2 regions of the Streptomyces sp. NPDC006365 genome follow, and region 1 is predicted to be linked to the other one. Evidence: riboswitches for the same ligand, from Rfam matches in the RefSeq annotation. Region 1 holds a riboswitch; the other holds the start of a gene.
What was found. A riboswitch is a leader RNA that binds a small molecule or an ion and turns the genes downstream of it on or off. The one in region 1 is predicted to bind S-adenosylmethionine.
Positions count from the first base shown of each region.

Region 2: another riboswitch for S-adenosylmethionine. It lies ahead of thrC (threonine synthase); the one in region 1 lies ahead of ACFYO0_RS21415 (aminotransferase class V-fold PLP-dependent enzyme).

Region 1 covers NZ_JBIAHS010000007.1:245,998-253,615, forward strand. Annotated here, with positions in the region: gene ACFYO0_RS21395 (ATP-binding protein) at 1-344, shown strand, start outside; gene ACFYO0_RS21400 (response regulator transcription factor) at 358-1,020, shown strand; gene ACFYO0_RS21405 (SLC13 family permease) at 1,104-2,561, shown strand; gene ACFYO0_RS21410 (glycerate kinase) at 2,596-3,810, shown strand; gene ACFYO0_RS21415 (aminotransferase class V-fold PLP-dependent enzyme) at 3,741-5,129, opposite strand; SAM riboswitch class IV at 5,169-5,285, opposite strand; gene trpD (anthranilate phosphoribosyltransferase) at 5,506-6,570, opposite strand; gene ACFYO0_RS21425 (cytochrome bc complex cytochrome b subunit) at 6,691-7,618, opposite strand, start outside.
Region 2 covers NZ_JBIAHS010000009.1:245,823-253,440, reverse strand. Annotated here, with positions in the region: gene ACFYO0_RS25380 (ROK family protein) at 1-228, shown strand, start outside; gene nagA (N-acetylglucosamine-6-phosphate deacetylase) at 228-1,373, shown strand; gene ACFYO0_RS25370 (1-phosphofructokinase family hexose kinase) at 1,489-2,418, shown strand; gene ACFYO0_RS25365 (trehalose-6-phosphate synthase) at 2,549-3,943, opposite strand; gene ACFYO0_RS25360 (glucosyl-3-phosphoglycerate synthase) at 4,146-5,120, opposite strand; SAM riboswitch class I at 5,312-5,470, shown strand; gene thrC (threonine synthase) at 5,489-6,832, shown strand; gene ACFYO0_RS25350 (MoaD/ThiS family protein) at 6,999-7,274, shown strand.

The DNA of each region.
Region 1 (7,618 bases):
TCGACCCGCAGCGCATCACCCAGGCGATGGTGCAGCTCGCGCAGAACGCCGTACAGCACACGGCTCCCGGCCAGTCCGTCCGCATCGGCTCGCGCCTCGACGGCTCCCGTATCGAGCTGTACGTCGCCGACTCGGGGCCCGGGGTCCAGCCGCAGGACGCCGAGCTGATCTTCGAACGGTTCCGCCGTGGCACCGCACGGCGCGGCGCCCGCGGCTCCGGCGCCGGCCTCGGCCTGTCGATCGTCCGGGCCATCGCGGAGGGGCATCGCGGGCAGGTGGAGCTGCGGGACACCGAGGGCGGCGGGGCCACCTTCGTACTCGTACTGGAAGAGGAACGCACATGACGGGGTGTCTCGGATGAACCGGATCCTGATCGTCGAGGACGAGGAGCGCATCGCCTCCTTCGTCGAGAAGGGCCTGCGCGCGGGCGGTTTCACCACGACCGTCGTCGGCGACGGAGACGCGGCCTACGAGTACGCGCTGACCGGTGGCTTCGACCTGGTGATCCTCGACATCGGGCTGCCCGGACGGGACGGCTTCACGGTGCTGCGGGAACTGCGCGAGGCCCGGGTGACGGTCCCGGTGATCGTGCTGACCGCCCGGGACTCCGTACGCGACACGGTGGCCGGTCTGGAGGGCGGCGCCGACGACTGGATGACCAAGCCGTTCCGCTTCGAGGAACTCCTCGCCCGGGTACGGCTGCGGCTGCGTACGGCGGTCAGGGCGCCCGAGGTGACCATGCTGCGCGGCGGTGACCTCACGCTGGACCTGCGCACCCGCAGGGCCCGCGCGGGAGAGCGAACGGTCGATCTGACGGCTCGGGAGTTCGTGCTGCTCGAGTTGTTCCTGAGGCACCCCGGGCAGGTGCTCTCGCGCGAGCAGATCCTGTCCCATGTGTGGGGGTACGACTTCGATCCCGGGTCCAACATCGTGGACGTCTACGTCCGTGCGCTGCGTAAGAAGCTGGGGGCGCAAAGCGTGGAGACGGTGCGCGGGATGGGGTACCGGCTGCCGGGGTGACGCCGGACCCGTCCGCGTGAACTTCCTTTCATCTACGGCTCATTGAGGGCTCACCGCGCGCGTGAACTCTGGATGTCGTGAGCCTGACTTCCCCACGAATACGCCAAGCCGCAGCCCTCTGCGTGGCCCTCAGCATCTGCGCCCTGCTGGTCGTGCCCGGCAACTTCCCCGGTCTCAGCGGTGACGCCAGACTGACGCTCGCCGTCTTCGCCCTGGCGACCTGCGCCTGGATCGGTACGCCCATCGACGACACGTACATCGCCCTGGGCGCCGGACTCGCCCTCACGGTGACCGGGGTGATCAGCAGCAACACGCTCTTCGGCACCCTCGGAGACCCGACCGTGTGGCTGCTGATCTGCGCCTTCGTACTAGCCGCCGCGGTGGCCCGGACGGGACTCGCGGGGCGGGCGGCGGCGTTCCTGGTGAGCGGGGCGCGATGGGGGTCCCCCCGCTCGAGCGAAGCCGAGAGTGGGGGAGTCCGCCAGTTGGCCCATCTGACCACGGCGGCGCTGGTCGTGACGGCCTTCGCGGTGCCCGCCACCTCCGGCCGGGCGGCGCTCGCGCTGCCGGTGTTCCTCGCGCTCGCCAAGGTGCTGGCCGACCGGAAGCGACTGGTCGTGATGCTGGCACTGCTGTTCCCGACCGTGATCCTTCTGTCCGCGGTGGCGACCCTGATCGGCGCGGGAGCGCATCTGATCACGGTGTCGGTGCTGTGGGAGGCGACCGGTAACCGGGTCGGCTTCACACAATGGCTGCTGCTCGGCCTGCCGTTGGCGGTGGCCTCCTCCCATCTGGCCGCCGAGGTCGTGCTGTTGACGACCACGAGGCGCGCGGACCGCCGAGGTCCCGTACGGATCACGGCCGATGACATCCAGCGGCACAGCGAGCAGCCCGTCACCGGCCCCTGGTCGTCCGCCGAGTCGCGCTGTCTGCTGCTGCTCGCCACTGTGGTGGCCCTGTGGTGCAGCGAACCACTCCACCAGGTACCCCCCGCGGTAGTCGCCCTGATCGGCGCGGTCGTCGCGTCCTCGCCCGCGCTCGGCACCGTCCATCTCAAGGACGCCCTCAAGACCGTCCCTTGGTCGCTGCTCCTCTTCATGGCCGCGACGATGGCGATGGGGGTCGCGCTCGCGAACTCGGGGGCGGCGAAGTGGCTGGTCGCCGGCCTTCCGGTCGACGTGGAGCCATGGCTCTTCCTCGCGCTCGTCGTCGCGGTCAGCACGGCGGCACACCTCATACTCCAGTCCCGCTCGGCCCGCTCGTCCGTCCTCGTCCCGCTGGTCGTCGCGGCGGCCGTGGGCGCCGGGGTCAACCCCGTGGCCGCCGCACTGGCGTCCACCGCGGCGGCGGGCTTCTGCCACACGCTCCCGGCCTCCGCGAAGCCGGTCACGCTCTTCGCCGAGATTCCCGGCACGCCGACCTACACACCGCGCGACCTGCTGCGCCTGTCCGGCGTACTGGCCCCGCTGACCGCCGCACTCGTCCTGCTCTTCGCGCTCGCGGTGTGGCCGCTGCTGGGCGTACCGGTCCTCAAGCCCTGAACAGCCCGCCCCCACCCCCTGAAGGAGTACCCCCATGCTGACCCGTTTCGCCGTGGCCCCCAGCGGCTTCAAAGAGTCCCTGTCCGCCCGGGCCGCCGCCGACGCCATCGCGGCCGGTGTACGCCGTGTCGTCCCGGACGCCGAGGTCGACCTCATCCCCCTGGTCGACGGCGGCGAGGGCACGGCCGCCGCCCTTGCCGCCTCGACCGGGGGCCGGCTGGTCGCCCTGCCCGCCACAGGGCCGGTGGGGGAACCCGTCGGCACCCACTTCGCGCTCCTGGGGCCGCGGGACACGGCGGTGGTGGAGATGGCGGCGGTCGCGGGCCTCTCCCTCGTCCCGCACGGCCTGCGCGACCCGGGCGCCACGACCACGTACGGCGTGGGCGAACTGATCCGCGCCGCCCTCGACACAGGCGTACGACGGATCCTGGTGGGCTGCGGCGATTCCGGTACGTCGGACGGGGGCGCCGGTGCGCTCCAGGCACTCGGCGCCCGGCTGATCGACACGGACGGTTTCGAACTGCCGCATGGCGGGCGGGAGTTGAGGCGCCTGCATCGGATCGACCCTTCCGGACTCGACCCCCGCCTCTCCCAGGTGGAGCTGATCGTCGCCTGCAACCCGTACAACGTGCTGTGCGGCGAGCGCGGCGTGGCGCGGGTCTTCGGCCCGCAGAAGGGCGCGACCCCCGCGCAGGTCGAGGAGCTGTCGGCGGCCCTGGAGAACTGGGCGTACGTCCTCAAGCGGGACCTCGCGGTCACCTCCGACCTGTGCGGCGGCCCTGGAACCGGCGCCTCCGGAGGCCTGGGCGCGGGCCTGGCCGCCCTCGGCGCCCGCCTCCTCCCCCGCTTCGAGGTGCTCCTCGACCACCTCGACCTGGACGCCCGCCTCGCCCGCGCCGACCTTGTCCTCACCGCCGAGGGCGCCCTCGACCGCCAGACGCCACGCGGCAAGGTACCCGCGGAAGTGGCCCGCCGCGCCAAGCTGCACGGCCGCCCGGTCCTCGCCCTGGCGGGCACGCTCGGCGAAGGCGCGCACACCGTGCCGGGCGTGGACGCCTTCACCGGCATCCTGCCCGCCCCGATGGCCCTCGCCGAGGCACTGGTCCGCGGCAGCGAACTCCTCACGGACGCGACCGAGCGGGCCCTGCGGATGATCCTGCTGGGGGCCCGGCTACCGGTTCACGCGGAGATTCCGGCAGACGTGCCGGTGGAGGTGTCCGGGACGCAACGCCCGTCCTCCGTGCGGTAGTTCCACCGCGCGCCGTCCCTCACCAGCTCCTTGACCGCATCCACGAACCGCTCCACATGCTCGCCCGGCGTTCCCGCCCCGAAGCTCACCCGGATCGCGTTGAGGGACCTCTCGCCGGGCGCGGCCTCGGGGGCGCCGCACTCGCCCTGGCTCTGCGGATCGCTGCCGAGGAGGGTACGGAGGAGAGGGTGGGCGCAGAAGAGCCCGTCGCGCACGCCGATGCCGTACTCGGCGGAGAGCGCGGCGGCGAAGTGCGAGCTGTTCCACCCCTCGACGACGAAGGAGATGACGCCGACGCGGGCCGCGTCGTCCCCGAAGAGGGACAGGACGCGGACCTCCGGAACCTCGGCGAGCCCGGCGCGGACGGTGTCGATCAGGTACTGCTCCCGGGCCGCAAGCGCGTCGAACCCCGCCTCGGTGAGAGCCTTGCAGGCGGAGGCGACGGCGTAGGCGCCGATGACGTTGGGCGACCCGGCCTCGTGCCGCGCGGCGCTGTCGTGCCACTCGACGTCCACGCCCCCGTCGCTGCGCCGCGACACCTTCCGGCTCGCACCACCACCCGCGAGGTATGGCTCGGCCGTGCGCAGCCAGTCGGAGCGCCCGGCGAGCACGCCCGCCCCGAAGGGCGCGTACAGCTTGTGCCCCGAGAAGGCGACCCAGTCGACGTCCAACTCCCGTACGGAGACGGGGTGATGGGGCGCCAACTGCGCGGCGTCGAGCACGATCCGCGCACCGTGCGCATGCGCGGCGGCGGCCAGTTCGCGTACGGGCCACAGCTCGCCGGTGACGTTCGAGGCACCGGTGACGCAGACGAGGGCCGGCCCTTCGGGGTCGCGTTCGGCGAGGGCGCGCTCGAGGGTGGCGACGGCCTGGGCGGGCGTACGCGGCGCGTCGAGGTACGTGACGCGGGCCTCCCGCCAAGGGAGCAGCGAGGCGTGGTGCTCGGTCTCGAAGACGTAGACCTGGCAGTCGGCGGGGAGGGCGGCGGCGAGCAGGTTCAGCGAGTCGGTGGTGGACCGGGTGAAGACGACCTGGTCCTCGTCACGGCAGTCGAGGAACTCGGCGACGGTCTTCCGGGCGTTCTCGAACAGGTCGGTGGACAGCTGGGACAGGTACCCGGCGCCACGGTGCACGCTCCCGTAGTACGGCGCGTACGCGGCCACGTCGTCCCAGACCCGCTGGAGGGCCGGGGCGCTGGCGGCGTAGTCCAGTGCGGCGTACGTGACCTCGCCGCCGGTGACGAGCGGGACGGTGACGTCCCGTCCCAGCACGGGCAACGGCTCGGCGACGGACTGCTCGGCGACGGCGGAGACAGACATGACACTCCCTCAAGACCAGGACCCCTGGTCTGTGCGAGGGGTCCGCGCTTGTCGCAGGCCTTGCTGCCTACGACCTGGTCTTCACCCGGGGCACCCCGCCACGGACGGAGGGTTGCCGGACAGCCGGCCGGGGCCTTTTGGCTGTCACTCATGACCTGCCATCGAACATACGCAGTCTGATCGTCCGCCCGCAACTCCGGTCCGGATCCCGGACCGACGGGGTCGGGGACAGGGGGTTTCTTCGCCCCGCCGCCCCTACCCGTCCCATCCCAGGGGCGCGTGGCTGTGACATCAGCGGCTCCGCCGCGGGGCGCGAGCAACCACCCACGCACCCGCAGCCGCCCGCGAACCCCAACGCACCACCCCCGCAGGCGCGCTACCCGTTGCTGACCGCCACCCAGCGGTCCAACGTCCGCTTCGCCGCCCCGGAGTCAATGGCCTCCCCCGCCTTGGCCATCCCCTCACGAAGCTGGTCCGCGAGCGGACCGGAACCCGGCGTCAGCGCCACCAGCGCCGCCGCCGAGTTGAGCAGCACAGCGTCCCGCACAGGCCCGGTCTCCCCGTTCAGCAAGCGCAGCGCCACGTCGGCGTTGTACGAAGCGTCGGCGCCTCGCAACGCCTCCACCGGCACCAACTCGATGCCCACATCCCGCGGATCGAACGTCTCCTCGTGGACCTTCCCGTCCTGTACCACCCAGACGCGCGACGTGGACGTGGTGGTCAGCTCGTCGAGACCGTCGTCACCGCGGAAGACGAGCGACGAGTTGCCGCGCTCGGCGAACACGCCGGCCATGATGGGTGCCATCCGCGCATCGGCGACCCCGACGGCCTGTGCCTTCACCCGGGCGGGATTCGTGAGCGGCCCGAGGAAGTTGAAGATCGTCCGGATACCGAGCTGTCCGCGCGCAGCACCCACGTGCCGCATCGCCGGGTGGAACTTCGCCGCGAAACAGAAGGTGATCCCCGCTTCCTCGGCCACCTCCGCGACCCGCTTCGGCGTCAGCTCCAGGTTGACGCCCAGCTTCTCCAGTACGTCCGAGGCCCCGGAGGCCGACGACGCCGCCCGGTTGCCGTGCTTGACGACCTTCGCGCCGGTCCCGGCGATGACGATCGCGGACATGGTGGAGATGTTGACCGTACGGGCCCCGTCCCCACCGGTACCGACGATGTCGACGGTCTCCCCCGGCACCTGGATCACGTTCGCGTGCTCGTACATCGCCCGGACGCACCCGGTGATCTCGCCGACGGTCTCCCCCTTGGCCCGCAGCGCCACCGCGAACCCGGCGATCTGGGCGTCGGTCGCCTCGCCGCGCATGATCAGGTCCATCGCCCAGGCTGTGTCGTCCGCGCTCAGATCACGCCCGTCCAGCAGTCCGTTCAGCAGCGCGGGCCAGGAACGGCCCGCCGCGGTGTCGCCTCCAGCGGGGGTCACAGCGTTCATCAGCCGCTCCTGGTCGTCGTACGTCCCGAAAGGTTGGCACCCACCCTATCCAGCCCCGGGGACGGCAAAGAGCCCCGTCCAGGCAATGGACGGGGCTCTTACCGTGGCAACGATCGGAGATCAGTGGTGGCCGTGGCCGCTCGTGATCTCCCGGTACTCCTCGGCGGTCGGCTTGGGGATCTGGCTGTCCTCCCCGTAGTACGCCTCGCTGAGCTTGGCCCGCAGCTTCTGCGGAGCCTTCACCTTGCGCTCGACGCCGTTCTCGTCGACCGTCGGGCCGATCTCGGCCGGCTGGTACTGCTCGTGCGCGGTGAGCACATGCAGCTGCTCCTGGCTGAGCGGCTCGTGGACCTCGATGAACTCACCGTGCGGCAGGCGCTTGATGATGCCCGACTCGCGGCCGTGCAGCACCTTGTCCTTGTCGCGGCGCTGCAGGCCGAGACAGATTCGCTTGGTGACGACGAACGCGATGACCGGTCCGACGAAGAACCCGATCCGGACGAACCAGGTGACCGCGTTGATCGACAGATGGAAGTGCGTGGCGACGATGTCGTTGCCACCACCGATCAGCATGATCATGTACGCGGTGATCCACGCGACACCGAAGGCCGTCCGGGTCGGGGCGTTGCGCGGCCGGTCCAGGATGTGGTGCTCGCGTTTGTCCCCGGTGATCCAGGATTCGATGAACGGATAGAGCGCGATCACTCCGAGGAAGAGACCGAAGAGCACCAGCGGGATGAACACGCCCAGGACGAGCGTATGGCCGGCGAAATTGATCTCCCAGCCGGGCATGGCGCGGATCAGTCCCTCGGCGAAGCCCATGTACCAGTCGGGCTGGGCGCCCGTGGACACCAGGTCCGAGCGATACGGTCCCAAATTCCAGATCGGGTTGATGGTCGCGACCGCGGCGAGGGCGGAGGTGAACCCGAAGACCAGGAAGAAGAAGCCTCCGGCCTTGGCCATGTAGACCGGCAGCAACGGCATGCCGACGACGTTCTTGTCGGAGCGGCCGGCGCCCGCGAACTGCGTGTGCTTGTGGTAGAAGACC
Region 2 (7,618 bases), on a different contig from region 1:
ACCCTGCTGGACCCGCGCACACTGATCATCGGTGGCGGCCTGGCCGAGTCGAGGGAAACCTTGTTCACACCGCTACGGGCGGCGGTCGAGCGCCGGGTGACCTTCCAGAAGCTGCCCGCGATCGTCCCGGCGGCGCTCGGGGACACGGCCGGCTGCCTGGGCGCCGGGCTGCTGGCCTGGGACCTGCTGGCCACCACACCTACTGCCCCCTCGGAGGTAACCACCTGATGGCCACTAGCAAAGTGCTCGCCGGTGCCCAGGTGGTACTGCCCACCGGGATCGTGGACGGCGGACGCGTGATCGTCGACGGTACGCGTATCGCCGGGAGCGTTCCCTCGGACGCCGACGTACTCGACCTGACCGGCCACTGGCTGGTGCCGGGTTTCGTCGACATCCACAACCACGGCGGCGGAGGCGCGTCCTTCACCTCCGGGACGGTCGACGACATCCTCAAAGGCGTCCACACGCACCGCCTGCACGGCACCACGACGACCGTCGCGTCGACCGTCACCGGCGACATGGACGCACTAGCCCAACGCGCCGGGCTGCTCTCCGAGCTGGCCGAGCAGGGCGACATCGCGGGCATCCACTTCGAGGGACCGTTCATCTCTCCGTGCCGCAAGGGCGCGCACTCCGAGGAGCTGCTGCGCCACCCGGACCCGGCGGAGGTGCGCAAGCTGATCGACGCGGCCCGGGGTCAGGCCAAGATGGTGACGCTCGCCACGGAACTGCCGGGCGGCGTCGACTCCGTACGCCTCCTCGCGGAGCACGGGGTGATCGCGGCGATCGGGCACACGGACGCGACGTACGAGCAGACGGTGGAGGCCATCGAGGCGGGCGCCACCGTGGCGACGCACCTCTACAACGCGATGCCCGTCCTCGGTCACCGCACTCCGGGCCCGATCGCCGCGCTCCTGGAGGACGAGCGGATCACGGTCGAGCTGATCAATGACGGTACGCATCTGCATCCGGCGTCCCTCCAGCTGGCGTTCCATCACGCGGGCGCGGGCCGGGTGGCGTTCATCACGGACGCGATGGACGCGGCCGGTTTCGGCGACGGCCGTTATCTGCTCGGCCCACTGGAGGTCGAGGTGAGCGAGGGTGTGGCGCGACTGGTGGAGGGCGGCTCGATCGCGGGCTCGACCCTGACCCTCGACCGTGCCTTCAAGCGGGCCGTCACCGTGGACCGGCTGCCCGTCGAGGACGTGGTCGCCGCCATCTCCGCCACCCCGGCCAGGCTGCTCGGCCTGCACGACCGGGTGGGCTCGCTGGAACCGGGAAAGGACGCGGACCTGGTGATCCTGGACGCGGACTTCGCCATCAAGGGTGTGATGCGCCGGGGGGAATGGGTGGTTGAGCCCCAACTGGGCTGATTCTGCCGTTTGTTGAGTCGGGCGGCTGGCCTGCGGAACTGGGCCGACCGCCGTCACCCTGGCATGATCGGTCATCCGGACAAGGGAAGCACGCACTCGGGGGAGGTCGGCCCAGGTGATCCTCACGGTCACGCTGAACACCGCTCTCGACATCACCTACCACGTACCGTCCCTGCGCCCGCACACCTCGCACCGCGTCACCGAGGTGACCGAACGCCCCGGCGGCAAGGGCCTGAACGTGGCCCGGGTGCTGGCGGCACTCGGCCACGAGGTGACCGCGACGGGTTTCGTGGGCGGGGAGACCGGGCGGGCCCTGAAGGACCAGCTCACGTCCACACCGGGGGTCGTGGACGCGCTGGTCCCGGTGGCGGGCCCGACCCGCCGCACGATCGCGGTGGTCGACACGACGACCGGTGACACGACTCAACTCAACGAGCCGGGCCCGCTCGTCTCCCCCGCGGAGTGGCGCGCGTTCCAAGACGCGTACGAGGACGTGCTGCCCGCCGCCTCCGCGGTAGCCCTGTGCGGCAGCCTCCCGCCCGGCGTCCCGGTAGGCGCGTACGCCCAACTGGTCCGCGCGGCTCGGTCCATGTCGGTCCCGGTCCTCCTCGACACCAGCGGCGAACCCCTGCGCCGAGGCGTCGCCGCCCGCCCCGACCTCGTCAAACCGAACACCGACGAACTGGCCGAACTCACCGGCTCCCACGAGCCCCTCCAGGCCACGCGGGACGCCCGCCGCCGAGGCGCCCACACGGTAATCGCCTCCCTGGGCCCGAAGGGCCTCCTGGCCCTGAACGCGGAGGGCCACTGGCGAGCGACCCCGTCGGCCCCGGTCGACGGCAACCCGACGGGCGCGGGCGACTCGGCGGTCGCGGGCCTGCTGTCGGGCCTGGTGGAGAAGTTGCCGTGGACGGCACAGCTGGCCCGCGCGGTCGCGTTGTCGACGGCGACCGTACTGGCGCCTGCGGCGGGCGAGTTCGACCGTCGGGCGTACGAGGACCTGCTGGGGCAGGTAACGGTCACAGCCGAGGCAGGCGCGGCTTGACAGCACTGTCCACGCACGGTCGGCATGCGGCGCCCCTATAGGGGCGCGGGGCTGTGACATATGCGGCTTCGCCGCGGGGCGCGACCAGCCACGACGAACCCGCGGCGTTCAACCCGCCTCACCAGTGGAGCTAACTCGCAGCGCGCAGCGCGTCCAGTTGGTCCAAGAACCACTGGGCCGGTGGAAGCGCGGTAGCCGCGGCGGCCAGCCGCTTGGTGCGCTCCGCCCGCTCGTCCAGCGGCATCGACAACGCCTCATGCAGGGCGCGGGCGGTGTCCGAAACGTCGTACGGGTTCACCACAATCGCGTCCTCGCCCAGCTCCTCGTACGCCCCCGCCTCCCGCGAGAGCACCAGCGCGCACCCCGCGTCGGAGACGACCGGCACCTCCTTGGCGACGAGGTTCATCCCGTCGCGGATGGGGTTGACGAGGGCCACGTCGGCCAGCCGGTATGCGGCGAGCGAGCGGGCGAAGTCGTCCTTCAGGTGGAGCACGACCGGGGTCCAGCCAGGCGTCCCGTACTGGGAGTTGATCTCGTCCGCGAGCCGTTGCACCTCGGTCATGTAGTCGCGGTACACGGCCAGGTCCTGCCGCGAGGGATACGCGAGGGCCACGTGCACGACGCGCTCACGCCACGACGGCTGGTCCTCAAGGAACTGCCGGAACGCAAGCAGCCCCCGCACGATGTTCTTCGACAGCTCCGTCCGGTCCACCCGCACGATCGCCTTGCGGCCCTCGCCGATCTGCTCGCGCAGCGAAACCATGCGTTCGTCCACGTCGGCCTCATGGGACCGCTTCCGGAGGAAGTCCCCGTCCGCACCGAGCCCGTGCACACCGATCCGAGTTCCCGACGGAATGCCGGGCCCCAGCACGGCATGACAGCAGTCGGTGAACGCGTCCGCCCACCGCTGGGTCAGGAACGCGGCCCGGTCGGCGCCCAGGATCCCGCCGAGCAACTGCGCGGCGATGTCGTCGGGCAGCAGCCGGAAGTACTCCGGCGGAGCCCACGGTGTGTGCGAGAAGTGACCGATCCGCAGGTCGGGGCGCAGTTCGCGCAGCATGCGGGGCGCCAGCGTCAGGTGGTAGTCCTGCACGAGCACGGCGGCGCCCTGTGCCGCCTCCTCGGCCAGGGCCTCGGCGAAGGCCCGGTTGTACGCCTCGAAGGATGCCCACTGCCTGCGGAACTCCGCGTCGAAGGCCGGCTCCAGGGGCGTCTGGTACAGCATGTGGCTCACGAACCACAGCACGGAGTTGGCTACGCCGTTGTACGCGTCTTCGTGCACGTCGGCGTCGATGTCCAGCATCCGTACGCCGGACTCGCCGACTCCGCGCCGTACCGCCTCCCGGTCGCCGTCGCCGAGGGCCGAGCAGACCCAGAGCGCGTCCGCCTCCGGCCCGATCGCGGAGAGGCCGGAGACCAGTCCGCCTCCGCCTCGCTTGGCGGTGAGTGTTCCGGCCTCGTCCAGGGCGTACGAGATCGGGCCTCTGTTGGAGGCGACGAGGATCTGGGCCTGCGTTGATGCCATACGGCTCAACTTAGCCCAGCGTCGTCTCGCTCAAACGTGCGCCTCAGCCGTATACAAGCGTGAGAGCGCCTGAGAGCCCGGGACGGGGTGTCGTTCGGCGGCTGCGGGCGTTGTGGCTGGTCGCGCCCCCGGCGGAGCCGCTCATGGCACAGCCCCGCGCCCCTGAAAGGGGGCCTGCGGCCCCCTTTCAGGGGCGCTGTCGTCAGGCGGCCTTTCGAGTCGCGTACTCCTCGATCTCCGCCATCGGCGGTCGTTCCTCCGTGTCCACGGAGTGCGTACGCGGTGCGAAGCCGCGCTCGACGCGTTCGAACTGCGTGATCCGAGGCCGGACCAGATGCCCGCGGGCCAGTCGCAGCTGGGCCGTGCGGTAGATCGCGGCGGCCATGCGGCCCAGCGCCTGACCGTCCTGGTGGCGGTGCTTGCGGACGCCTACGTCCACCTGGGCGAGGGCGTCCAGGCCCACCAGGTGCAGGGCGTCGACCAGCATGCCCAGCTCGACGCCGTATCCGACGGGGAAGGGCAGCTGTTCCAGGAGGGAGCGGCGGGCCGCGTACTCCCCGCCGAGCGGCTGCACGAAGCCGGCCAGTTGCGGCCAGTGCATGTTCAGGATCGGGCGGGCCATCAGTTCCGTCACGCGGCCGCCCTGACCTGCGGCGGTCCTGCCGGAGGTGGGGTCGCCCGGCAGGTTCAGCGGGCGGTCGTACATCGCCTTGACGAGGTCCACGCCCGGTTCGGTGAGCAGCGGACCGACGATCCCCGAGACGAAGTCCGCGGAGAACTCCTTCAGGTCCGCGTCGACGAAGGCGATGATGTCGCCGCTCGTGACCAGCAGCGAGCGCCACAGGACCTCGCCCTTGCCGGGGACGGCCGGCATGCGCGGGAGTATCTCGTCCCTGTGCACGACCCGGGCCCCCGCGTCGGCGGCGACCTCGGAGGTACGGTCGGTCGAGCCCGAGTCGATCACGACGATCTCGTCGACGAGGGGGACCTTCTTGGTCATCAGCTCACGGCGGATCACGGCGACGATCTCGCCGACGGTCTCCTCCTCGTTGAGCGCGGGCAGTACGACGCTCACCGTGGAGTTGGCCGCGCGCTTCGCGGCGATGAGCTTCTTCAGCGGGCGGTCGCCAACGGACCAGGAGCGCGTGTTCAGCCAGCGCTCGACGTCTTCCAGCACGTGCGGCTCTCCCTTGACATTGGACCGGGTTCGCGAGTGCCCGCTGGGGCAGCAGCTCGTGTGACTGTCATCTCGCGGTTCGGACTGGTCTCACCACGATCCAGGCCTTCGGTTACAGTCTTGAACAACGCTGATGACCATCGCATGTCGCGGGTCGTTGAGCCGACAACCACATACACACAACCGAATAGCGCTCATCCAGAGGGGCAGAGGGATACGGCCCGTTGAAGCCCCGGCAACCCTCCAGCCGGTTCTCGTACCGATCGAAGATGATCGATTCCGCGAGGCTCCCGGCTAGTGAAGGTGCCAAATCCGTCTCACGGCGAGATGCGTCGTGAGGAAGATGAGGAGAAAGGGCCTCGCCTCACATGGCTGCGCAGACAGTTGCAAGCACCACGAACGCTGAAACCTCCGCCGACTCGGCGGCCCCCACGAACTCCGTGGACACCCCCTCCGTAGACCTAGGCCCCGCCGCCGCGCTCTCCTGCCGCGAATGCGGGCACCGCGTCCCGCTCGGCCCCGTCTTCGCCTGCGAGGAGTGTTTCGGCCCGCTGGAGATCGCGTACGACTTCTCAGTCAACTCGGTGGATGACACCGAGGAACTCCGTAAGCGCATCGAGGCGGGCCCCGCGAACATCTGGCGGTACGCGCCTCTCCTGCCCGTCCCCGCGGACGTGGCCACCAAGCCGAACATCAACCCCGGCTGGACGCAGCTCGTCAAGGCCGACAACCTCGCACGCGAGTTGGGCGTCGACACCGGCAAGCTCTTCGTGAAGGACGACTCCGGCAACCCGACGCACTCCTTCAAGGACCGCGTCGTCGCCCAGGCTCTGGAGGCCGCCCGCGTCTTCGGCTTCACGACCCTCTCCTGCTCCTCGACGGGCAACCTCGCCGGTGCCGTCGGCGCCGCCGCCGCCCGCGCCGGCTTCCGTTCCTGCGTGTTCATCCCGCACGACCTGGAGCAGGGCAAGGTCGTCATGGCCGCGGTGTACGGCGGAGAGCTCGTCGGCATCGAGGGCAACTACGACGACGTGAACCGCTTCTGCTCCGAGCTGATCGGCGACCCGGCCGGCGAGGGCTGGGGCTTCGTCAACGTCAACCTGCGCCCGTACTACGCCGAGGGCTCCAAGACCCTCGCGTACGAGATCTGCGAGCAGCTCGGCTGGCAGCTCCCCGACCAGCTGGTGGTGCCCATCGCCTCCGGCTCGCAGCTCACGAAGATCGACAAGGGTCTGCAGGAGCTCATCAAGCTCGGGCTCGTGGAGGACAAGCCGTACAAGATCTTCGGCGCCCAGGCCGAGGGGTGCTCGCCGGTGTCCGTCGCCTACAAGGCGGGCCATGACGTCGTACGGCCGCAGAAGCCGAACACGATCGCGAAGTCGCTCGCGATCGGTAACCCCGCCGATGGTCCGTACGTGCTGGACATCGCGCGGCGTACGGGTGGCGCGGTCGAGGACGTCAACGATGAGCAGATCGTGGACGCGATCAAGTTGCTGGCGCGGACCGAGGGCATCTTTGCGGAGACCGCCGGTGGTGTGACGGTGGGGGTTGCGCGCAAGCTGATCGAGAACGGTGTGCTGGATCCGAGCCTCACGACTGTCGTCCTGAACACGGGCGACGGTCTCAAGACGTTGGATGCGGTGGCCGGGACCGGGCTCACCGCCACGATCCGACCCAGCCTGGAGTCGTTCCGAGAGGCCGGCCTCGCGTAGCGCTTCGCGGGAAGGGCTGTATTCAGGCTGCAGGCCGGTGGGGCTGGTCGCTCCCCCACTCTCGACTTCGCTCGAGCGGGGGACCCCCATCGCGGCGGAGCCGCAAATGTCACTCCCCCCGCGCCCCTGGCGGGGCGCTCCAAATCTGACCGGAGGTCATAACCCGATGAGCGTCAACGTTCGCATCCCCACCATCCTTCGCACCTACACCGGCGGTCAGGCCGAGGTCGCCGCTGAAGGGGCGACCCTCGCCGAGGTCATCGCCGACCTGGAGAAGAACCACACCGGTATCGCTGCGCGTGTCCTGGACGATCAGGGCAAGCTGCGTCGGTTCGTCAACGTGTACGTGAACGATGACGATGTGCGGTTCGAGCAGGGGCTGGAGACGGCGACGCCCGAAGGGGCCGGCGTCTCGATCATTCCGGCCGTCGCCGGAGGCTGACCATCCGGTACAGTGCCGGAGGCTGATCGTTACCGTCGGTAATGCAGGTCACTGAGAGTTCATCGAATTGCCCCCTCCGTGAGTTAAACGGAGGGGGCAATTCTGTATGGTTGAGCGCGGTACAGTTGGGGAACTTGGTGCTCCCCCGGGCCGAATGCATGTGCATTCCTGTCGGATGCCCGATAAGAAGTAGCCAAAGTGTGTGGGTCTTTTGCGTCTTTTGCTCCTTTTATGGAGCCCGACTTGCCCCCCTCTAGGGTGAATTCTCCGTACATTCCGGATCGGCCATGCCCAGATTTCTCGTCCGATTGACCTGTTGCAGACGGCAGTTGGGCAGATACATT